DNA from 3 places in the Pantoea sp. X-Soil-YNGN-785 genome. Region 1 is predicted to be linked to each of the others. Evidence: predicted binding sites of a transcription regulator. Region 1 holds the regulator's gene; each other region holds the start of a gene.

Evidence for each region. The regulator PhoB, encoded in region 1, activates phosphate uptake and scavenging genes when phosphate is short. The targets are predictions, from matches to a motif close to CTGTCATAAAACTGNCNNAT.
Region 2: serA (phosphoglycerate dehydrogenase) is a predicted target of PhoB. The motif match lies at 3,423-3,442, and genes of this name have one in related genera.
Region 3: pstS (phosphate ABC transporter substrate-binding protein PstS) is a predicted target of PhoB. The motif match lies at 1,803-1,822, and genes of this name have one in related genera.

Annotation. Positions count from the first base shown of each region.
Region 1 is NZ_AP035942.1:952,623-958,106, reverse strand. It holds gene AC6I8E_RS04290 (PstS family phosphate ABC transporter substrate-binding protein) at 1-30, opposite strand, end outside; gene phoR (phosphate regulon sensor histidine kinase PhoR) at 50-1,363, opposite strand; gene phoB (phosphate response regulator transcription factor PhoB) at 1,378-2,067, opposite strand; gene sbcD (exonuclease subunit SbcD) at 2,265-3,464, shown strand; gene AC6I8E_RS04270 (AAA family ATPase) at 3,461-5,484, shown strand, end outside.
Region 2 is NZ_AP035942.1:3,252,812-3,258,295, reverse strand. It holds gene argO (arginine exporter ArgO) at 1-385, shown strand, start outside; gene AC6I8E_RS15105 (oxidative stress defense protein) at 530-1,252, shown strand; gene AC6I8E_RS15100 (LysR family transcriptional regulator ArgP) at 1,597-2,502, opposite strand; gene rpiA (ribose-5-phosphate isomerase RpiA) at 2,685-3,344, shown strand; gene serA (phosphoglycerate dehydrogenase) at 3,624-4,862, shown strand; gene AC6I8E_RS15085 (5-formyltetrahydrofolate cyclo-ligase) at 5,292-5,484, opposite strand, start outside.
Region 3 is NZ_AP035942.1:10,509-15,992, reverse strand. It holds gene pstC (phosphate ABC transporter permease PstC) at 1-567, opposite strand, end outside; gene pstS (phosphate ABC transporter substrate-binding protein PstS) at 654-1,697, opposite strand; gene glmS (glutamine--fructose-6-phosphate transaminase (isomerizing)) at 1,863-3,692, opposite strand; gene glmU (bifunctional UDP-N-acetylglucosamine diphosphorylase/glucosamine-1-phosphate N-acetyltransferase GlmU) at 3,847-5,217, opposite strand; gene AC6I8E_RS00055 (F0F1 ATP synthase subunit epsilon) at 5,378-5,484, opposite strand, start outside.

The DNA.
Region 1 (5,484 bases):
AGAGACGATTAACAAAAGAAGGAGGCGCATCAGAGAGATCCGGCAGCGATTAATGAACGGCATTCTCCTGCATCACGCTGTTCACAATCAACCTCGCGGGCAGCGTAAAGGTAAAACAGGTCTCTTTATGCGGCACGCTGGTGATATCGAGCCGCGCGTTGTGGTGGCTCAGCGCATGTTTCACAATCGCCAGTCCCAGCCCGCTGCCGCCGGTGGCACGCGAACGCGCCTTATCAACCCGGTAGAACCGCTCGGTCAGACGCGGAATATGTTCAGAGGCGATACCCGGCCCGTTGTCGCACACCCGGAAGGTCGCGCCCTGCTTGCCACGCAGCCAGCTGATATCAATCCGCGTGCCCTCCGGCGTGTGATTCACCGCGTTGTACACCAGATTGGAAATAGCACTGCGCAGCTGTTCGTCGTTGCCGAACACTTTCAGATGGGGATCGGTATGGAAATGAATATCGTGACGACCGCCACTCAGCGTCGCCGCCTCATGCTGGAGCAGCTTCAGCATCACCGGCACATCGACCTTCTCTTTGAGATCGATCGCGGGCGCGGCTTCGATGCGCGACAGCGTCAGCAGCTGTTTCACCAGGCTGTCCATGCGGCGCGTCTGCTCCGACATGGTGTGCAGCGCTTTGCTGCGCGACGGCTCGCTCATCACCGAGTCATTCATCATCTCCAGATAACCCTGCAGCACGGTGAGCGGCGTGCGTAACTCATGGCTGACGTTGGCAAAGAAGTTGCGGCGCGCCCCTTCCAGCTGATGCATCTGCGTCACATCACGCGCCACCAGCAGCCACTGCCCTTCGCTATAGGGCATGACGCGGAACTCCATATGAAGTTTGTTGTTCAGCACCAGCGTCAGCGGCTTGTCAAAATCGCGCTGGCGCAGATAGCGGGAGAACTCCGGGTAACGCAGCAGATTAAGGATATTCTGGCCATTATCTTCCGGCCAGCGCAGGCCCAGATGCTGCTGCGCCAGGCCGTTACACCAGAAAATAGTGCCCTCTTCCGTGGTCAGGATCACCGCATCCGGCAGCGATTCGGCCCCGCTGCGGAAACGCTTAATCAGATTGCCCAGTTCACGCCGCCGCCGCCGGTTGCGCAGCTGCATCTGGTAAAGCCCATAAAACAGCGGTTCCCAGCTGGCACGCCCGGTCGGTGGCGTCATGGTGCGGTCGAGCCACAGCCAGTGCGACAGCCGCATCAGATTGTGGAAATGCCACAACAGCACCACCAGTACGCTCAGCAGCAGCCACCAGGGCAGGCCGCCAAACAGCAGGCCCAGCAGCGCCGCAGGCAGACAGGCCAGCAGCAGTTCTGTCAGTAATCTCTTCCAGGAGAGGCGTTCCAGCACGGTAAAGGCTCCGTTTAGTAGCGGGCAGAGAAACGATACCCTGTTCCACGGACGGTTTGTACCATGCGATCGTGGCCGGAGACTTCCAGCGCTTTACGTAAACGGCGAATGTGAACATCGACAGTGCGATCCTCCACATACACATTGGTGCCCCAGACGTGGTTCAGCAACTGTTCGCGGCTGTAGACACGCTCCGGGTGCGTCATAAAGAAGTGCAGCAACTTATATTCGGTGGGGCCCATCTCCAGCGGCGTGGTTTCTGACATCACGCGATGTGAGGAGGGATCCAGACTCAGCCCCTGCATCTCAATCACCTCTTCCACTGCCATCGGCGAAATGCGGCGCATTACCGCTTTGATCCGCGCCATCAGCTCTTTAGGTGAAAACGGCTTGGTAATGTAATCATCGGCGCCCACTTCCAGGCCACGTACCCGATCTTCCTCTTCGCCGCGCGCGGTCAGCATCATCACCGGGATATCGCGGGTCATCGCCTCGCGCTTAAGATGCTTGATAAACTGAATCCCGCTGCCACCGGGTAACATCCAGTCCAGCAAAATCAGATCGGGCCAGGGTTCAATCAGCTTGCCAACGGCGCTGTCATAATCTTCCGCCTCGATTGGCTGATAGTCGTTCTGCTCCAGAACAAAACACAACATTTCACGGATGGGGGCTTCATCCTCCACAACCAAAATGCGCTTAGCCATTATTACTCCTGCTGATTATGACGGCTGTCACTGAGATTCGCGGCGCCATTATGCGTCAGATTTGTGACACTTTTATGAAAAACATAACCTGCCTGTAACCTCACTGGTAATCATTTATGACAGCGCAGCGACATTTTTTTGCTTTGGCCGCAGAGCCAGTATAATCGCCCGGCGAATCACAACGGCAGGGACTCATCATGCGCATCATTCATACTGCGGACTGGCATCTGGGGCAGTTCTTCTACAACAAAAGTCGGGCGGCGGAACATCAGGCGTTTCTCGACTGGCTGTTGATCCAGATTGAACAGCATCAGGTGGATGCGCTGATTATTGCAGGCGACCTGTTTGATACCGGTACGCCGCCCAGCTACGCCCGCGAGATGTTTAACCGCTTCGTGGTGGCACTGCAGCCTGCGGGCTGTCAGCTGATTGTGCTGGCGGGTAACCACGATTCCGTGGCAACGCTGAACGAGTCACGCGAATTGCTGGCCTGCCTCAACACGCGGGTGATCGCCACCCCGCAGGCGCAGGATGATGTGCTGCTGCTCAACACCCGCCAGGGCGAGCCGGGTGCCCTGCTGTGCGCCATTCCCTATCTGCGCCCGCGCGATATCCTGCGCAGCCGGGCGGGTCAGTCGGGCCGCGACAAGCAGACCTCGCTGCTGGAGGCGATTGCCCACCACTATCAGCAGCGTTTCGCCGCCGCCCAGGCGCTGGGCTATGCGCTGCCCGTCATTGCTACCGGTCACCTCACCACCGTCGGCGTCAGCCAGAGCGATTCGGTGCGCGACATCTACATCGGCACGCTGGACGCGTTTCCCGCCAGCGCGTTTCCCGCTGCTGATTATATTGCGCTCGGCCATATTCATCGCGCCCAGCGCGTGGCGGGCAGCGAACATATCCGCTACAGCGGCTCGCCGATTCCGCTGAGTTTTGATGAGCTGGGGACTGAAAAGAGCGTCTTCCTGCTGGAGCTGACGGCCAGCGGCCTGCAGTCAGTTACGCCGCTGGTGGTGCCGCAGTCGCAACCCATGCAGGTGCTGAAAGGATCGCTGGCGCAGATTGCAGAGCAGTTAAACGCCTTCAGCACGGCAGAGCAGGAGAAGCCGACCTGGCTCGACATCGAAGTCACTACCCAGGAGTACCTCAGCGATCTGCAACGTCAGGTCGAAACCCTGACCGCTACGCTGCCGGTCGAAGTCTTGCTGCTGCGCCGCAGCCGTGAACAGCGGCAGCAGAGCCTGGCGGGGCTCGACAACGAAACGCTGAGTGAGCTGAAGGTGGAAGAGGTCTTCGCGCGCCGCCTGGCGCTGGATGAAGAGCTGCAACCGGCGCAAATCGACGAGATGACCACGCTGTTTCGCCAGACGCTGGCCGCTATGGAAGAGACCCAATGAAGATCCTCACGCTACGGTTTAAAAACCTCAATGCCCTGCGCGGTGAATGGTTCATCGACTTCCGCGCCGAGCCTTTTGCCAGCAACGGCCTGTTTGCGATAACCGGGGCCACCGGGGCGGGTAAAACCACGCTGCTGGACGCCATCTGCCTGGCGCTCTATCACCAGACACCGCGCCTGGGCGCGATTTCCCAGAGCCAGAATGCGCTGATGACCCGCGACTGCGCAGAATGTCTGGCTGAGGTCGAGTTTGAGATCAAAGGTGAAGCCTGGCGCGCCTTCTGGAGCCAGAACCGCGCGCGCGGCACCGCTGACGGCAAGCTACAGGCGCCGCGCGTTGAGCTGGCGCGCTGTGACGACAACACCATTGTTGCCGATAAGGTCGGTGACAAGCTGAAGCTGATCGAAACCCTGTCAGGTCTTGATTTCGAACGCTTCACCCGCTCAATGATGCTGTCACAGGGACAATTCGCCGCCTTTCTCAACGCGAAAGCCAGTGAACGCGCCGAACTGCTGGAGGAGCTGACCGGCACCGAAATTTACGGCCTGATTTCCGCAGCCATCTACGAGCGTCATAAAGAGGCGAAAACCCAGCTGGATCTGCTGCGCAGCCAGGCGGGAGCGATGGCGCTGCTGGATAGCGACGCCCGCGACGCGCTGCAACAGCAGCTCAGCGATCTGACCAGGGCTGAACAGCAGCTCAGCGCGGATTATCAGCAGGCGCAGCAACAGCAGCAGTGGCAGCAACAGGCACAGCAGTTACAGCAGGAGAGTGCGCAGGCTGAAGCGGCGCTACAGCAGGCGCAGGCCGCCTCACAGGCGGCTGAAACCGACCGCCAGCGGCTGGCTCGCAGCGAACCGGCTGAAAAGCTGCGGGTAAAACTGCAGCAACGTGACGCATTGCGCAGTGAACAGCAGCAGGCTGAGAGCCGCTATCAGCAGCTTACCGCAGCGCAGCAGCAGGCCCAAAACCAGCAGCAGCATCATCAGCAGAATTATGCGGCCGCTCAGACCGCCCGCCAGCAGGCGCAGCAGGAACAGCAGCAGCAGGAGAGCCTGCTGACGGAACAGGTGCTGCCGCTGGATCAGCACATCACGACGCTGCAGCAGCAGCTTGCAGAGCAGCAGCAGGAAAATGCCCGGCAGCAACAGCATGCCGACCAGACCCAGGCCAGCCTGACGCAACAGAAGCAGCAGGTCGCGGGCTGGCAGCAGGCGATTACCGAACAGCATCAGTTACGTGAGCAGCTGGCCGATCTTGCGCACTGGGGTGCTTCGCTGCCGGTATGGCAGGAGAACTTTGCCCTGCTGGCACAGCGTGAGGCAACGCTGGCGGGACTGACACAACAGCGCGAACAGCAGCAGCAACAGATCGATGCGCAACAGGCGAAACAGCAACAAGAGGCACAACAGGCACTGCCGCGCCAGTTGTCAGAGCAACAGGCCCGCCAGGCGCTGTCGCAGGCGGAGCAGGTACTCACTTCGCTTCAGGAGCAGCATCCGCCTGCCGCACTGCGGCAGGCATTAAGCCAGTTGCAGAACAGCCGTCCGGCGCGTCAGCAACTGCTGCTGCTCTCAACGCAGTGGCAGCCGCTGCACCAGCAGCTGGGCCAGCGCCAGCAAAGGCTGAGCGCGCTGGAAAAAGCGCATCAGCAGAGTGAAGCGGAACTCCAGAGCCTGCGCGAGACGTGGAAACGCGAAAAACAGCAGCTGGATGATGTCGAAAAAATCTGCGCGCTGGAGCAGCAGATTGTCGACCTCAGCGATTACCGCGCCCGGCTCACCGCCGATCAGCCCTGCCCGCTGTGCGGCTCCTGCACCCATCCCGCCGTTGAGGCCTACAGCACACTGGAAGTGAGTGCTAACCAGCAGCGCCGGGCTGCGCTGCAGCAGCAAACCGAGGCACTGCGTGAAGCGGGCACGGCAAAAAATGAACAGCTGAAGCAGTCAGCAGTGCAGCAGCAGGCCCTGCGCGATGAAATCGCCGGGATGCAGCAACAGCTTGAGCAGCTTGAGCAGCA
Region 2 (5,484 bases), 1.7 Mb from region 1:
GCTGTGGTATGGCTGGGGCGCGTTGCGCAGTGCTTTTCGCGGTGAGGCCGATCTGACGGATGGTGCGCCGTTAAAGCAGAGCAGGGGACGCATCATTGCGACGCTGCTGGCGGTAACCTGGCTCAATCCGCACGTCTACCTCGACACCTTTGTGGTGCTGGGCAGTCTTGGCGGTCAGTTGCCGACTACCACGGCGCGTCAGTGGTTCGCGCTGGGCACCATCAGTGCGTCGATCCTCTGGTTCTTTGGCCTGGCCCTGCTGGCCGCGTGGCTCTCACCGCGCCTGCGTACCGCGAAAGCCCAGCGCATTATTAACCTGCTGGTGGGTGCGGTAATGTGGTTTATCGCCCTGCAGCTGGCGCGCCAGGGCATTGCCGGTTTTTGATCCCGGCTGCGATCCGCGCCAGTAATTGCCGCACCGCAGGCGAACTTTTGCCATAATGACCACTCAAAGCATGGCGCATACCGATGCGCTTTTGGGCTTCGCCGGTTGGAAGCCGTCATAGTGACCTTTTCAAGGAGGACTTTCATGAAACTGAAAGCATTGGCTCTGGCCGCAATCATGAGCGCCGGGGCATTGCCTGGCGTACACGCTGATGAGTTACCGAACGGACCGCACGTGGTGACCTCAGGCAAGGCAACGGTCGATGCCCGTCCCGATATCGCGACGCTCTCAATCGTGGTGAACGTGTCGTCGAAAGATGCTGCAGATGCGAAAAAGCAGGCGGATAGCCGGGTTGCGCAATATTTCGATTTTCTGCAGAAAAACGGCATTGAGAAGAAAGATATCGATGCAGCTAACCTGAGCACACAGCCTGAGTACGATTACACCAAAGAGGGTAAATCGGTACTGAAAGGCTATCGCGCGGTGCGTCAGGTGCAGGTCACCCTGCGTCAACTGGACAAGCTGAACGATCTGCTGGACGGGGCGCTGAAGTCTGGTCTGAATGAGGTACGCAGCGTTGAGTTAGGCGTGGCAAACCCGGAAAGCTACAAAGATCAGGCGCGTAAAGCCGCGATTAAGAACGCGACTCAGCAGGCCTCACAGCTGGCTGAAGGCTTCAACGCGAAGCTGGGATCCATCTACAGCATTCGTTATCAGGTTGCCAACTATCAGCCGATGCCAATGAACCGCATGTATAAAGCGGCAGCCGCGGCAGATACGTCGGCGCAGGAAACCTACGATCAGCAGAGCATCAACTTTGACGATCAGGTAGATGTGGTGTTTGAGCTCAAGCCCAACACGCCATAATGCAAAACGGAGCTGATGTCCCGTTTGAGATTGTTGACAAAACCTGGCCTGGTTCGCTGTGAGACGGTGCCTGCACAGGAAACAGGGTCAGATCGGAAAGTCGCTAAGGCCAATCCCTGGCCGCTCGGCCCGCACAATTACGCACCTCATCCCTGAGGTGCGCCCGTGACCGGACCAACGCGTTGCGTTGTTCAAAAACGCTCCCGGCGTTTTTGTCCCAGGCCGCGGGACGCTTTCCTCTTCTGACCCTGTTCCCTTCGCGTTTAACTTTTCTGTTGTTGTAAGACTCCTGGTTATCCCGATTTGTCAGCAACAAAAACGGGGCTTTCGCCCCGTTTTTGTTTTCAGGCTGCCACGTCATCCTGCCGCAGCACCCGATGTCCATGCGCAATCAGCGCATCGGTCACCCGACGCATTAAGCGGCTCTCCGGCGCAAACCGATGCCAGTAGAGCATCCGGCGCTGACACAATCCCGGCGTCAAATCTATTAACTCACCGCTTGCCAGCTCACGCTCAATCTGAAGATGCGGGATCATACAGCAGGTTGAACCCTGCCGCGCCATCTGCACAAAGGCTTCAGAGGAGTTCACGATGTGGCAGGGCACGCTGCCGGGTGAAAGATCAAAGTTCTGCTGCAGGAAGGCCTGATGCATATCATCAAGATGGTCAAACGCCACCGCAGGCGCTTTCAGCAGGGCTGAGCGCGTGACGCCGTTAGGAAAGAAGCGATCGGCAAAGTCGCGTGACGCGACAAACAGATAGTCGAGAGCACCGAGCTGATCCACCAGACAACTCGGTAGCGGCTGCGGCTGAATACTCACAGCACCGACTACTTCACCCCGACGCAGACGCTCCTGAGTGCGGGTTTCATCTTCGACCTGCAGATTCAGACGGACAGGGGAATCTGCCAGCACATCTTTCAGCGCAGGCAGCAGCCAGGTCGCCAGACTGTCGGCATTGACCGCCAGCGACAGCAGCAGCGGCGTGGTGCCACTGTTCTCATCGCCCAGCCACTCCTCTTCCAGCAGCTCTACCTGATGCAGTAACGCCAGCAGTTTTTGCCCCTGTTCAGTCGGACGCGGCGGCACGGTGCGCACCAGCAGCGGCTGACCAAACAGGTTCTCCAGCTGCTTGATACGCTGTGAAACCGCCGATTGGGTGATACACAACTTTTGTGCGGCACGCTCAAAGCCGCGTTCGCGGATCACTGAATCCAGCGCCTGAAGCGTTCGATAATCCGGGCGTTTCATTCTTCTTCTCTCTCCTTCAGGGTGGACGTCACTATGCCACAAAAGTGTCACCTGTGATGGCTCGCTTGTTTTTTGTGGGCTGGCTTCCAAAGCGTTAAATCCACGTCGGACAGCCGAGCATTTTCAGCAAGCCTTGTTTTATACTACGCGCACTTCGTTGTCGCACAGGTTTTAAACATACCATGACCCAGGATGAACTGAAAAAAGCCGTTGGCTGGGCTGCACTTGACTATGTGCAGCCGGGCACCGTTGTTGGTGTAGGCACCGGATCCACCGCTGCCCACTTTATTGATGCGCTGGCCACGGTCAGGCATCAGATCGAAGGTGCCGTCTCCAGCTCCGACGCCTCTACCCAGAAGCTGAAAAGCCTGGGCATTCAGGTGTTCGATCTGAACGAGATTGACCTGCTGTCGGTTTACGTTGATGGCGCGGATGAGATCAACCCACAGATGCAGATGATCAAAGGCGGCGGCGCAGCGCTGACGCGTGAAAAGATCGTGGCCGCGGTGGCCGAGACCTTTATCTGCATCGCTGACGCCTCAAAAGAGGTCGATGTGCTGGGGCGTTTTCCGCTGCCGGTCGAAGTGATTCCGATGGCGCGCAGTTACGTGGCGCGTCAGCTGGTGAAAATGGGCGGCTTACCTGAGTATCGTCAGAACGTGGTGACCGATAACGGCAACATTATTCTTGATGTGCATAATCTGCGCATTCTCGATCCGATTGAGCTCGAAAAAACCATCAATGCCTTGCCTGGCGTCGTTACCGTTGGCCTTTTTGCCGCGCGCGGTGCCGATATCGCATTGATTGGCGGTCCTGATGGCGTGAAGACCATCAAAAAATGATCTGTCTGGCGCTGTAAAGGCGCCGGTTATTTCTGCCTGCAAATCATCTTTTCTCACGTCGGTGAAATTTGGTGACTTATGTCACATAACCGTCATCGACAGTAGGTTCGTTCTCTCTTCATCGCTGACATCATGATTTTGTCCGGCAATGTGCTGCTGTCAGCCATTGCCGTGCTGGCTGCCGGGCAATCGTTTGTATTGCCGGACGCGATTTTTTTGATATTTTGACAGAAGGCTGGCTTATGGTAGTCCTCATTGAATGCTGAATAGGATCGGGAAATGGCAAAGGTATCACTGGAAAAAGATAAGATTAAGTTCCTGCTGGTGGAAGGTGTCCATCAGAGCGCGCTGGAGAATCTGCGGGCTGCAGGCTACACCAACATCGAATTCCACAAGGGCGCACTGGACTCCGACGCGTTAAAAGCATCGATCCGCGATGCGCACTTCATTGGTATCCGTTCCCGCTCCCAGCTCACTGAAGAGATTTTTGCGGCGGCTGAAAAGCTGGTTGCCGTTGGCTGTTTCTGTATCGGCACTAACCAGGTTGATCTGCAGGCGGCTGCGAGCCGGGGTATTCCGGTATTCAATGCGCCGTTCTCGAATACCCGCTCGGTGGCAGAGCTGGTCATTGGTGAGATGCTGCTGATGCTGCGTGGCATCCCCGAAGCGAATGCGAAAGCACACCGTGGTATCTGGAATAAGATTGCCAAAGGCTCATTTGAAGCGCGTGGTAAAAAGCTGGGTATTATCGGTTACGGTCATATCGGGATGCAGCTGGGCGTGCTGGCAGAAAGCCTGGGTATGCATGTTTTCTTCTACGACATTGAAAACAAGCTGCCGCTGGGTAATGCCACCCAGGTACGCCATCTGGCCGATCTGCTCAACATGAGCGACGTTGTCAGCCTGCACGTGCCGGAAACCGCCTCTACACAGGATATGATCGGTGCAGAGCAATTGGCGCAGATGAAACCCGGTGCGCTGCTGATTAACGCCTCACGTGGCACCGTCGTGGATATTCCGGCGCTGTGTGATGCCCTGGCCAGCAAGCATGTGGGTGGCGCAGCCATCGATGTCTTCCCGACCGAGCCTGCCACCAACAGCGAGCCGTTTATCTCTCCACTGAGTGAGTTCGACAACGTGATCCTGACACCGCACATTGGCGGCTCGACAGAAGAAGCGCAGGAGAACATCGGAATTGAAGTGGCGGGTAAGCTGGCGAAATATTCCGATAACGGCTCGACTCTCTCGGCTGTTAACTTCCCGGAAGTATCACTGCCGATTCACGGTATCAGCGCCAGTCGTCTGCTGCACATCCATGAAAACCGTCCCGGCGTGCTGACGGCCATCAACCAGATCTTCGCAGAGCAGGGCATCAACATCGCCGCGCAGTATCTGCAGACCTCGCCGTTTATGGGTTATGTGGTTATCGACATTGATGCAGAGCCAGAAGTGGCAGAGAACGCACTGCAGCTGATGAAGGCGATTCCGGGCACTATCCGCGCGCGTCTGCTTTACTAAGTGATACCAACCTGGAGAGGCGCTTAGTCGCGTCTCTTCAGGTAGTTAATACAGGCTGTCCCGATTTGCTGTAAGACCGAGACTGCGAAGAGAACACGGTCAGATCGGAAAGACGCAAAAGCCGCCATCCATGGCATGCTCGGCCCGCGCGATTACGCACCTCATCCCTGAGGTGCGCCCGTTGCCGGGCCAACGCGTTGCGTTGTTCAAAAACGCTCCCGGCGTTTTAGTACGCACCTCATACCTGAGGTGCGCCCTTAAAAGGGCCAACGCGTTGCGTTGTTCAAAAACGCTCCCGGCGTTTTTGTCCCTTGCGCGGGACGCTTTTCTCTTATGACCATGTTCCCTGCGCGTTGAGCTATTTCATTGCTGCCAGATGCGCCCAAATATGGGTTTAAGCCGTCTGAAAATCCCGTAACAGTGCTTCTTCTACTCCCACTGCCAGAGCTTTGACGGCGTCATCACCGCTGGCAAAGGCACATCCCATTCTGCAACCGGCAGGCTATCCACCTGCTGACAGTCGTGTGCCAGACCGACGGGCAAAAAACCGTGCTGCCGCCAGTTCTGTAGCGTACGGTCATAGAAGCCGCCGCCCATTCCCAGCCGTTGCCCATGCTGATCA
Region 3 (5,484 bases), 940 kb from region 1:
CATCACCGAGGCGATGTAGGGGATGATCATGATCGCCAGAATCACTCCCGCCGCGAGGATACCGATACCGAAAGCGGGGCCGGAAAAGAGCTCGCCGACAATCGGAATACCCGACATCACGTCGTTAACCGGTGTCTGGAAATATTCGGCAAACAGGGGTGCGAAGACAAACAGGCCCCACATGCCGTAAACGATGCTCGGAATTGCTGCCAGCAGCTCAATGGCGGTACCCAGCGGGCGACGCAGCCAGCCTGGCGCGAGTTCGGTCAGGAACAGCGCGATACCAAAACTCACCGGCACGGCGATAATCAGGGCGATAATGGAGGTCACAAGGGTGCCGTAGATCGGAACCAGTGCGCCAAATTGTTCGTTGGGCGCATCCCAGGTTTTGGTCCACAAAAAGGCGAAACCAAACTTCTGGATGCTGGGCCACGAGGAGATGATCAGGGAGACAATAATGCCGCCCATCAGTAACAGCACAATCAGCGCAGCCAGCCTGACCAGCGCGCCAAAAATTCTGTCACCTTGTTTGCCTGGGGCTTTGAATGCCGGCTTCGTTGCAGCCATAGAAGTCTCAGTCTTCAGAAGTTATCAGGGCGGCATGAGCCGCCCGTTGGGTCTGACCGGACAGCCGTCCGGCCAGGGTCGGTCAATTACTGATAAAGCGCTTTACCAGAACTGTCTTTGATGTTGGCTTTCCAGGCGGCGCGAATCTGCTCGGTCACGCTCTCTGGCAGCGCAGCATAATCCAGCGCTGTAGCGGTTTTGCTGCCGCTTTTGTAAGCCCAGTCGAAGAACTTCAGTACTTCAGCGCCTTTAGCCGCATTCGCCTGATCTTTGTAGATCAGAATGAAGGTGGTTGAGGAGATTGGCCAGGCATCCGCGCCCTTCTGGAAGGTCAGATCCTGCGCGAACGATTTGCTCCAGTCAGCGCCTTTCGCGGCATTACTGAAGCTGGTTTCGCTTGGCGCGACCGCTTTACCATCGGCATCGATCAGTTTGGTGTAGGTCAGGTTGTTCTGTTTGGCGTAGGCGTATTCCACATAGCCGATTGAACCCGGCAGACGCTGAACAAAGGCAGCGACGCCGTCGTTGCCTTTACCGCCCAGACCCACCGGCCAGTTAACAGTGTTGCCTTTACCGATTTTGCTGTTCCAGTCCTGGTTTACCTTCGCCAGATAGCTGGTGAAGACGAACGAGGTGCCTGAACCATCAGCGCGACGCACCACGTTGATGTTGGTCTCTGGCAGTTTCACGCCCGGGTTAAGTTTGGCAATCGCCGGGTCGTTCCACTTTTTGATGGTGCCGAGGTAGATATCACCCACAGTTTTGCCATCCAGCGTCAGCTGGCCTGACTTGATGCCCGGCAGGTTAACCGCCAGTACCACACCACCGATCACGGTAGGGAACTGGAACAGACCATTTTTCTGCAGATCTTCATCTTTCATTGGCGCATCGGACGCACCGAAATCAACGGTTTTGGCGATAATCTGTTTCACGCCGCCAGATGAACCGATGCCCTGGTAGTTAATTTTGCTACCGGTGGCTTGCTGATATTCTGCTGCCCACTTGGCATAAACCGGCGCCGGGAACGTCCCGCCTGCACCGGTGAGATCGGTGGCCGCAAAAGCAGATACCGCGCTTACGGCGAAGGTGGTGGCGAGGATTCGGGCTACGGTGCTACGCATCAGTGTCATATTCCCTCCAGGGGAGAAAAGTCAGGCTAGGGGCCGTTTTAGTAAGAGTCTGTGATTGCTGCAGGAGGGAAAATAGGACAGTTTGATGACAGTGAAATGTACGAAATATGACAGTTATATGACAAAGGGCCAGAATGAAGTGGGCCCGCGACGGGGCCCACCAGGTTATTCCACGGTAACCGATTTTGCCAGGTTACGCGGCTGATCGACGTCGGTGCCTTTGATCAGGGCAACGTGATAGGAGAGTAACTGCAACGGCACGGTGTAGAAGATCGGCGCAATCACCTCTTCAACATGCGGCAGCGGGATAATCTTCATCCCGTCACTGTCGCTGAAACCCGCATCCTGATCGGCAAACACATAGAGCAGGCCGCCGCGTGCGCGCACCTCTTCGATGTTGGATTTCAGCTTCTCCAGCAGTTCGTTGTTAGGTGCCACTACGATCACCGGCATGTCCGCATCAATCAGCGCCAGCGGGCCATGTTTCAGCTCGCCTGCGGCGTAGGCTTCCGCATGAATGTAGGAGATCTCCTTGAGCTTCAGCGCCCCTTCCATGGCAATCGGGTATTGATCGCCACGGCCCAGGAACAGCGCGTGATGCTTGTCAGAGAAGCCTTCGGCCAGATTCTCAATCAGCTTATCCTGCGCCAGCATCTGCTCAATCCGGTTCGGCAACGCCTGCAGGGCATGAACGATCTCATGCTCAGTCTCCACAGACATCCCTTTCAGACGACCCAGTTTCGCCACCAGCATCAGCAGCACCGCTAACTGAGTGGTGAACGCTTTGGTGGAGGCGACGCCGATTTCGGTGCCCGCTTTGGTCATCAGTGCCAGGTCAGATTCCCGCACCAGTGACGAACCCGCCACGTTGCAGACGGCCAGCGACCCCAGGTAGCCCAGCTGTTTCGAGAGACGCAGCGCTGCCAGGGTATCTGCCGTTTCACCCGACTGTGACAGGGTGATCAGCAGGCTGTTTTTGCGCACCGCTGACTTGCGATAGCGGAACTCTGAGGCGATCTCCACGTCACAGGGGATATTTGCCAGCGACTCAAACCAGTAGCGTGACACCATCCCGGAATTATAAGAGGTGCCGCAGGCGATAATCTGGATATGCTCCACCTGACTCAGCAGTGCTTCAGCGCCCGCGCCCAGCTCGCTGAGGTCAACCTGCCCCTGACTGAAGCGCCCACTCAGGGTGCTTTTCAGCGCCATCGGCTGTTCGTAGATCTCTTTCTGCATGTAGTGACGGTAAATACCTTTATCACCGGCGTCATATTGCAGGTTCGATTCGATCTCGGCACGCGTCACGGTATTGCCTTCACGGTCAATAATCGTGACATCACGACGACTGATCTCGGCGATATCACCCTCTTCCAGATAGATGAAGCGGCGGGTCACCGGCAGCAGGGCCAGCTGATCCGAGGCGATAAAGTTTTCGCCCATGCCACGGCCAATCACCAGCGGGCTGCCGGAACGGGCTGCCACCAGCAGCGACGGATCGCGGCTGTCCATGATCACCATGCCATAGGCACCGCGCAGCTGTGGGATCACACGCAGCACGACTTCGCGCAGCGAGCCGCCCTGTTTCTGCTCCCAGTGAACCAGATGCGCCACCACTTCGGTGTCGGTTTCAGAGGCAAAAACGTAGCCGCGTTCGATCAGCTCAGCACGCAGCGGCTCATGGTTTTCGATGATGCCGTTGTGCACGATGATGATGTGCTCTGAGACGTGCGGATGCGCATTTGCTTCCGACGGCTCGCCATGAGTTGCCCAGCGCGTGTGCGCGATGCCGGTACCACCGATCAGCGGCTGCTGTTCAGCGGCTTCCGCCAGTTTCTGCACTTTCCCTAACCGCCGCAGGCGCGTGACGTGCCCCTGACGATCGACCACGGCCAGACCGGCCGAATCATATCCGCGATATTCAAGACGACGCAGACCTTCCAGCAGAATCTCTGCGATATCGCGTTGCGCTACTGCACCAACAATTCCACACATAATGATGTTTTCCTGACTACATGGCTTTTCGCCACTTCTGTTGTCATGCGACCTGATATCCGGCTTTGCCGGTTCCCCGAGCCTTGTAGAGAGTGGGGATTATAGTTTTGGCACTGCACTGTATCGGCCCGCATAAAGCGGGCCGTTAAAAATTTTATTTTTTCTTCACCGGACGCTGCCAGTCCGCTTTGTGATTCTGCTCTTTACGGTTATAGACCAGACCGGCTTCGGTCACATCTTTCATGATGGTGGTGCCTGCCGCAATGGTAGCACCTGCCGCGACGCTGACCGGAGCCACCAGCTGCGTATCTGAGCCGACAAATACGTCATCGCCAATCTCGGTTTTGAATTTGTTCGCGCCATCATAGTTGCAGGTGATAGTGCCTGCACCGATGTTCACGTTGTCGCCAATCTCCGCATCGCCAAGATAGGAGAGGTGGCCCGCTTTCGATCCCTTGCCCAGACGCGCTTTCTTCATTTCGACGAAGTTGCCCACGTGCGCAGCGTCGGCCAAATCGCTGCCAGGACGCAGACGGGCAAAGGGTCCGACGGTACAGGCGGTAGCGAGATGAGCATCCTCGATCACCGTATAGGGGCTGATTTCACAATCATCGCCGATCACGCTGTTTTTGATGATGCAGCCCGCGCCGATTTTGACGCGCGAGCCCAGCGTGACCCGGCCTTCAATAATAACGTTGGTGTCGATTTCGACATCCCGTCCATGCGCCAGCGTCCCGCGCAGATCAAACCGTGCCGGATCGCGCAGCATCACGCCGGCCAGCAGCAGTTTTTCGGCCTGTTCAGCCTGGTATGTGCGTTCTAATGTCGCCAGCTGCAGACGGTTATTCACGCCATCGGTTTCACTGATGCGTGCCGGATGAACCGCGTTGATCACCCGACCTTCCTGATGTGCCAGCGCGATAATATCGGTAATGTAATACTCACCCTGCGCATTGTTATTGGTGAGCTGTGACAGCCAGCGTTTTAAATCGCCGCCGTTGGCGATCAGAATACCGGTGTTGATCTCTTTAATCATGAGCTGCGCCGGGCTGGCATCTTTCTGTTCGATAATGCCGGTGATGGTATTGTTCTCACGCACGATGCGGCCATAGCCGGTCGGGTCGTCCAGTACCACGGTAAGTAAGCCAATGCCGCCCTGCGGTTTTGCTTCGCGCAGACGCTGTAATGTCGCCTGAGAGATCAGCGGCACGTCGCCATAGAGCATCATGATATCTTCATCATCGGCGAAGGCAGGCGCGGCCTGCTGCATGGCATGGCCAGTGCCGAGCTGCTCAGACTGCAGTACCCAGTTCAGCGTGCTGTCGGTAAGTGTCGCTTTCAGGCGATCGCCGCCGTGACCATAGACCAGATGCACCTGCTGTGCGCCCAGCCCTTTGGCGGCATCAATGACGTGCTGAACCATCGGTTTGCCTGCCAGCGTATGCAGAACTTTAGGCAGATCGGAATACATACGGGTGCCCTTGCCAGCAGCAAGGATCACCACACTCATCGCACTGTTAGACATAACTATCCTGAGTGAATTTTTACGGGTGAAAGTAAAACGGTTTGGGGTTGAGATTACTACATTTTTCTCAGGCCGAAATTAGGCGGACGGGCAGATCGGGCACCGCAGGCAAAAAAAATGCCAGCCCGAGGGCTGGCATTTCGTGACGCATAAAGCTGGATTACATCGCTTTTTTGGTCAGTTCGATCACGCGCAGTTTAGCAATGGCTTTCGCCAGCTCGGCAGAGGCCTGAGCGTAGTCCACGTCGCCGTGGCTGCTGTTCATGT